Regions from separate parts of the Pantoea sp. X-Soil-MYKO-1289 genome, predicted to be linked through region 1. Evidence: predicted binding sites of a transcription regulator. Region 1 holds the regulator's gene; the other holds the start of a gene.
What was found. Region 1 encodes PhoB, which activates phosphate uptake and scavenging genes when phosphate is short. Its sites were predicted from a motif close to CTGTCATAAAACTGNCNNAT; they were not measured.
Positions count from the first base shown of each region.

Region 2: a site for PhoB is predicted at 1,804-1,823, ahead of phoA (alkaline phosphatase). Genes of this name have one in related genera too.

Region 1 covers NZ_AP036004.1:1,026,420-1,029,828, reverse strand. The annotation lists gene phoR (phosphate regulon sensor histidine kinase PhoR) at 1-1,088, opposite strand, end outside; gene phoB (phosphate response regulator transcription factor PhoB) at 1,103-1,792, opposite strand; gene sbcD (exonuclease subunit SbcD) at 1,988-3,187, shown strand; gene AC6I7Z_RS04865 (AAA family ATPase) at 3,184-3,409, shown strand, end outside.
Region 2 covers NZ_AP036004.1:1,662,933-1,666,341, reverse strand. The annotation lists gene mfd (transcription-repair coupling factor) at 1-225, shown strand, start outside; gene phoA (alkaline phosphatase) at 319-1,743, opposite strand; tRNA gene AC6I7Z_RS07940 (tRNA-Ser) at 1,987-2,074, shown strand; RNA gene AC6I7Z_RS07935 (RtT sRNA) at 2,123-2,251, shown strand; gene AC6I7Z_RS07930 (hypothetical protein) at 2,455-3,171, opposite strand; partial or broken gene AC6I7Z_RS07925 (hypothetical protein) at 3,177-3,409, opposite strand, start outside.

The DNA.
Region 1 (3,409 bases):
GCCGGAATGCCCGGCCCGTTGTCGCAGACTTTGAACTGCGCGCCCTGGCGGCTGCGCAGCCAGCTGATGTCGATGCGCGTGCCGTCCGGCGTATGGTTGACCGCGTTGTAAACCAGGTTCGAGATAGCGCTGCGCAGCTGATCGTCGTCGCCGAGCACCTTGAGATGCGGATCGGTATGGAAGTGGATCTCGTGGCGCCCATTGCTCAGCGTCTCCGCTTCGCGCTGCAGCAGATGCAGCATCATCGGCACGTCCACCGTCTCTTTCATGTCGATAGCCGGCGCCGCCTCGATGCGCGACAGCGTCAGCAGCTGGCGCACCAGGCTGTCCATGCGGCGCGTCTGCTCCTGCATGGTCTGCAGCGCTTTGCCGCGCGAGCGCTCGTTCATCACCGAGTCGTTCATCATCTCCAGATAGCCCTGCAGCACCGTCAGCGGCGTGCGCAGCTCATGGCTGACGTTGGCGAAGAAATTGCGCCGCGCCCCTTCCAGCTGGTGCATCTGCGTCACGTCGCGCGCCACCATCAGCCACTGCCCTTCGCTGTAGGGCATGATGCGGAACTCCATATGGTGCTGATTATTGAGAATTAAGGTGAGCGGCTTATTGAAATCGCGCTGGCGAATATAGCGGGAGAATTCCGGATAGCGCAGCAGGTTGAGGATGTTCTGGCCGTTATCTTCCGGCCAGCGCAGACCGAGGTGCTGCTGCGCCAGACCGTTGCACCAGAAAATGGCGCCCTCTTCCGTGGTGAGCACCACCGCGTCGGGCAGCGTCTCGGCGCCGCTGCGAAAGCGCTTAATCAGGTTGCCCAGCTCGCGCCGCCGCCGACGGTTGCGCAGCTGCATCTGATAGAGGCCGTAAAACAGCGGCTCCCAGCTCGCCTGTCCGGTGGGCGGCGTCATGGTGCGATCCACCCACAGCCAGTGCGACAGCCGCATCAGATTATAGAAGTGCCACAGCAGCATCCCCAGCACGCTGACCAGCAGCAGCCAGGGAAGATAGCCGAAAATCAAACCGATTATCAGCGCCGGCAGGCAGGCCAGCGCCAGCTCGGAGAGCAGTCTCTTCCAGGAGAGTCGTTCCAGCACGGTAAAGACTCCGTTTAGTAGCGGGCGGAGAAACGATACCCCGTTCCGCGAACGGTTTGAACCATGCGATCGTGGCCGGAAACTTCCAGCGCCTTACGTAAGCGGCGGATATGCACATCGACGGTGCGATCTTCCACATAAACATTGGTGCCCCAGACGTGGTTCAGCAGCTGCTCGCGGCTGTAGACGCGTTCGGGATGAGTCATAAAGAAGTGCAGCAGCTTATATTCGGTCGGGCCCATCTCCAGCGGCGTCGACTCGGACATCACGCGGTGCGACGACGGGTCCAGGCTCAGGCCCTGCATCTCGATCACCTCCTCCACCGCCATCGGCGAAATGCGGCGCATCACCGCCTTGATGCGCGCCATCAGCTCTTTCGGCGAGAAAGGCTTGGTGATGTAGTCATCCGCGCCCACTTCCAGACCGCGCACGCGATCTTCCTCTTCGCCGCGCGCCGTCAGCATCATCACCGGGATATCGCGCGTCAGCGCTTCGCGCTTCAGGTGCTTGATAAACTGAATGCCGCTGCCGCCCGGCAACATCCAGTCCAGCAGAATTAAATCAGGCCAGGGCTCAATCAGCTTGCCTATCGCGCTGTCATAATCCTCGGCCTCAATGGGCTGGTAGTCGTTCTGCTCCAGAACAAAGCACAACATCTCACGGATAGGGGCTTCATCTTCCACAACCAAAATGCGCTTAGCCATTGCAACTCCTGCTGATGTGACTGCTGTCACCGTTATATGCGGCGCCATTATGCGTCAGATTTATGACACTTTTATGAAAAACATAGCCGCTTAATCAGCGCGTTAACACTGCTTTATAACAACCGACGCCGCTTTTTTCGCTTTTGCGCCATAGCCGGTATAATCCTCCGGCAAACCGTTACCGCAGGGAGTTTTATGCGCATCATTCACACCGCGGACTGGCACCTCGGTCAGTTTTTCTATAACAAGAGCCGGGCGGCCGAGCACCAGGCCTTTCTCGACTGGCTGCTGGCGCGCATCGAAGAGTATCAGGTCGATGCGCTGATCGTCGCGGGCGACCTCTTCGACAGCGGCACGCCGCCAAGCTACGCGCGCGAACTCTTTAACCGTTTCGTGGTGGCGCTGCAGCCGACCGGCTGTCAGCTGGTGGTGCTGGCGGGCAATCACGATTCGGTCGCCACGCTCAACGAGTCGCGCGCCCTGCTCGCCTGCCTGAATACCCAGGTGATCACCACGCCGCAGGCGGATCACAATCTGCTGCTGCTGCGCGACCGCGCCGGCGAACCGGGCGCGCTGCTCTGCGCCATTCCCTATCTGCGGCCGCGCGATATTATGCGCAGCCGCGCAGGCCAGTCGGGGCGCGAGAAGCAGCTCAGCCTGCTGGAGGCGATCGCCGCGCACTATCAGCGCAGCGTCGACGCGGCGCGCGCGCATCCGCTGGCGCTGCCGGTGATCGCCACCGGCCATCTCACCACCGTCGGCGTCAGCAAAAGCGATTCGGTGCGCGATATCTATATCGGCACGCTCGACGCCTTTCCCGCGTCGGCTTTTCCCGACGTCGACTACGTGGCGCTCGGCCATATCCATCGCGCCCAGCGCGTCGCCAACAGCGATCATATTCGCTACAGCGGCTCGCCGATCCCGCTCAGCTTCGACGAGCTTGGCAGCGAGAAAAGCGTATTTTTACTGGAGCTGGATAGCGCCGGTTTGCAGAGCGTGACGCCGCTGCCCGTTCCGCCGTTCCAGCCGATGAAAATGCTGAAAGGCTCGCTGGCGGAGATCGAGGCGCAGCTGGCGCCCTTTGCCGACCATCAGGGCGACAGGCCGGTCTGGCTCGATATCGAAGTCACCACCCAGGAATTTCTCAGCGATCTGCAGCGCCGCGTCGAGGCGCTGACCGCCGATCTGCCGGTCGAGGTCCTGCTGCTGCGCCGCAGCCGCGAACAGCGCCAGCACAGCCTGGCGCAGCTAAAAAACGAAACCCTGAGCGAGCTAAAAGTGGAAGAGGTCTTCGCCCGCCGCATCGCGCTGGCGGAGGATATCGAAGAATCCGAGCATGCGCGCCTCAGCGCCCTGTTCCGCTCCACCCTCGCCTCGCTGGAGGAGAGCGAATGAAAATCCTCACGCTGCGCTTTAAAAACCTCAACGCGCTGAAGGGCGAATGGTTTATCGACTTTCGCGCCGAACCCTTCGCCAGCAACGGCCTGTTCGCCATCACCGGCGCGACCGGCGCAGGCAAAACCACTCTGCTCGACGCCATCTGTCTGGCGCTCTATCACCAGACGCCGCGCCTCGGCGTGCTGTCGCAGACGCAAAACGGTCTGATGACGCGCGACA
Region 2 (3,409 bases), 640 kb from region 1:
GGCATTCGCAAGATCGAGGTCAGCGACAAAGGCGGCTTCTTCGACTTTGCGCCGCAGAACAGCGTCGACCCTGGCTGGCTGATTAGCCTGCTGCAGAAAGATCCGCAGCAGTGGAAGCTGGATGGGCCGACCCGACTGCGCTTTACGCGCGATTTGGCCGAGCGCAAGCTGCGCATGGAGTGGGTGCAGAACTTTATGGCGCAGCTGCGCGAAAACCGCGTTTAGCGATGCAATAACGTCTCCCGCCAGCCGGGAGACGTCAGACCGCTGAAGCGCTTATAGCGTGGGTAGCAGGAGCCGGAGAGCAAAGCGTTCGCGTCACTTCAGCGCCATCGCATCGCGCAGGGTAAAGAAGAGATCGGTCTGATCGGTCAGCCCCACCACGTTAGCCGCCCAGGGACCGTAGGCCGCGACGCGCAGCTGAGTGCCGGTGTGGCCCTGCGAATCGGTATCGGAGTTGCCGTAGCTGAGGGTCATCACCGCGCCGTCCCTGGTGTTCAGCGCCTGCGTCAGGCCGGGCGCCTTCGTCCCGTTGGCGATGATCTGGCTGCTGTGCGCATGATCCGCCGTCACTACCACCAGCGTATTGCCCTCTGCGCGCGCAAAAGCGAGCGCCTGCTGCACCGCTTCGTCGAGGTCCACGGTTTCGCCAATCTGGCCGCACGGATTGGCCGCGTGGTCCTCTTTATCGATCGACGCGCCTTCGACCTGCAGGAAGAAGCCGTTCGGATTGGTTTTCAGCAGATCGATCGCTTTGGCGGTCATCTGCGACAGCGTCGGAGTTGCGGCCGGGCGATCTTTATTCACCTCGCAGGTCACCGCCGCTTGATCGATGTTGCCATAATGACTTGCCTTCGGCCCTTTCCAGCGCACCGGCATATTGCCGTCGGCAAACAGGCCGAGCAGCGGTTTCTCCTTGTCGGCCGCGGTAACGGCGTTCAGCCCCTGCCAGTCGCTCACCAGCTGATATCCCAGCGCCTGCGCCTGTTCGCGCAGAGTTTTGCCCTGATAGTCGCCCGCTTTCGCCACCTCGTTAAAAGATTTCGCGCCGCCGCCCAGCACTACGTCGGCGCGGGTTTTCAGGATCTGCTCGCTGATCGAGCCTTTACCACCCTGCTCCAGCGCGTTGCTGGCGCACAATTCGCTGGTTTTCTCCGGGCCGTAGCATTTGCGGCTGGTAACGTGCGCCATCAGCGCGGCGGGCGTCGCGTCCTGCAGCTCTGCGGTAGAGACGTTGCCGGTGGCTTTGCCTGCCGCTTTGGCGATCTCCAGCAGGGTTTGCTGATCCTTGCCGTTGACGTCGACACCGATGGCGCCGTTATAGCTTTTGGTGCCGGTGGCCCATGCGGTGGCGGATGCGGCGGAATCGGTAACGTAATCCGGCTTGTGGGTTTTCTTATCGAGCGAATAGTGTGTGTACTGGCCGGTAAGCGGCAGCGCGTCCAGTCCTTTAAAGAAGCCGCCTGCGCCCTCCGCCAGATTACGCGCGGCGGTGATCTCCGAGTCGCCCATGCCGTCGCCAATCAGCAGAATGACGTTTTTCGCCGTGGTGTTGCGCAGCGACGCTTTCAGCGCCTCGGTCTGATCGCCGGTCAGGCGGCGCGCGCCGCCGTGCTGGGTAATGTCGCCGGTCGCGGCACGCGAGTAACCTGCGTCTGCAGGCGCGCTGCCGTTTTCGGCGTGCGCAGAGAGGCTGATCAGCGAGGCGAGCAGAGAAAAGGTAAAGAGGCGCACAGGTTTCATCTTGTATTCCTTTATGAGAAAAATTTACCAGAGGTTTCAGGCGTTAAGTCTGTGATGTTCTGGTGACATTTTTGTGGCTGCGGGATTTCTTTTTGATGACAATCTGGCCGGAATGCGCAGGGATAAATCGATTCGAACAGAGCTTAAGCGGATAGAAAAAAAGAGAAAAATAGTGCTTGACCCTTTTAGGCCGACTCCCTATAGTAGCGCCCCGTTGACCCAGCAAGGTCAGCGGAAAAATGTGGTGAGGTGTCCGAGTGGCTGAAGGAGCACGCCTGGAAAGTGTGTATACGGCAACGTATCGGGGGTTCGAATCCCCCTCTCACCGCCACAAATTCAAGAAAATGCCTGAACTCGCGTTCAGGCATTTTTTTTTTGCATATCGCTCGATGAGAGGGGTATGAGAACCCCCGCCGGGGTTCGACAACGGGCGCAGCCCGTTGGACAGCGGAGCCTGCGACGCTGCCCGCAGGGCGAGCGCAGCGAGTCAATCCCCCTCTCACCGCCATCATTTCAGAGAGAAGCCTGAACATACGTTCAGGCTTTTTTCGTTTATATCACTCGATGAGAGAGGTATGAGAACCCCCGCCGGGGTTCGACAACGGGCGCAGCCCGTTGGACAGCGGAGCCTGCGACGCTGCCCGCAGGGCGAGCGCAGCGAGTCAATCCCCCTCTTACCGCCGCAAATCAGGAAAATACAGGCACGAAATTTTATTGTTCATATTTTTTAATGAGTCTCATTTTTTCTCTTAACACAGCATATCTTCTCAATTTTTTTGAAAAAGAGATTGCCCAAAAAAGAGATATGAAATTTTCAACAATAATGTAAGCAAACCTTAAGATTAAAATAATAATGATGAACATTAAAATTATTGTGGATATATTTATAAAATTCCCAGGGGGATGATAAAGGGTCAAAATTGAATTAAAAACGTCAATACTGTACCACGCCAAAAAAGCAAGAAATAGAGTATAAAAAACTATGTGGCCTGTCATTTTTTTTAATGAACAAACAGGCATTTCATCTCGTTTGTAATTGAAAATCTGATTGCAGTCAAGGAAAGATAAAAAACCCGTACTATTCATTCGAACATTATTATCATAAATGTAGCTAAACAGAACCTTTAATACAGGTAGAGGATAAAATAAACCATATTGCTTAAGTTTTAGCTCCTTAATTAAAACATCATACTCTCCATCAACATCATTAAATTCACTAATTATCTTTAGCGCAATAACTTTATCGTCTACAGACAACCTAATAAAATTAGATGAAAGATTCATTTTGAAAATGAAGACAAAAGGGAAGCAAAGGCGTTTTATTAAGCGAACCAGCCATAAAGCAGCAGCAACAAATAAAGGCCCCGTAATAGCTTTCAAGTGGTCCTCGAACAACCAAGAATCTTTTATAGTATCTATAATATTCATTATATTTATTCCTTTATATTAAGGATCTCACCGCACAGACGCAATTCCGGAGGCTCTGCCATTTTGATACGCCCAATGCGTACAGGTAAGGTCCCCTCACGCTGGCATAGATTCTTAATAGCGTGCCACTCTTCAGTCTCTGATTCCATATGTGTCGTAACCGAGTCGAAAGCACCCTCGGCAATAATGATGGCAGGATCTTTATCCGATTCCCTGTCGGCCGTAACTACGTCAGATT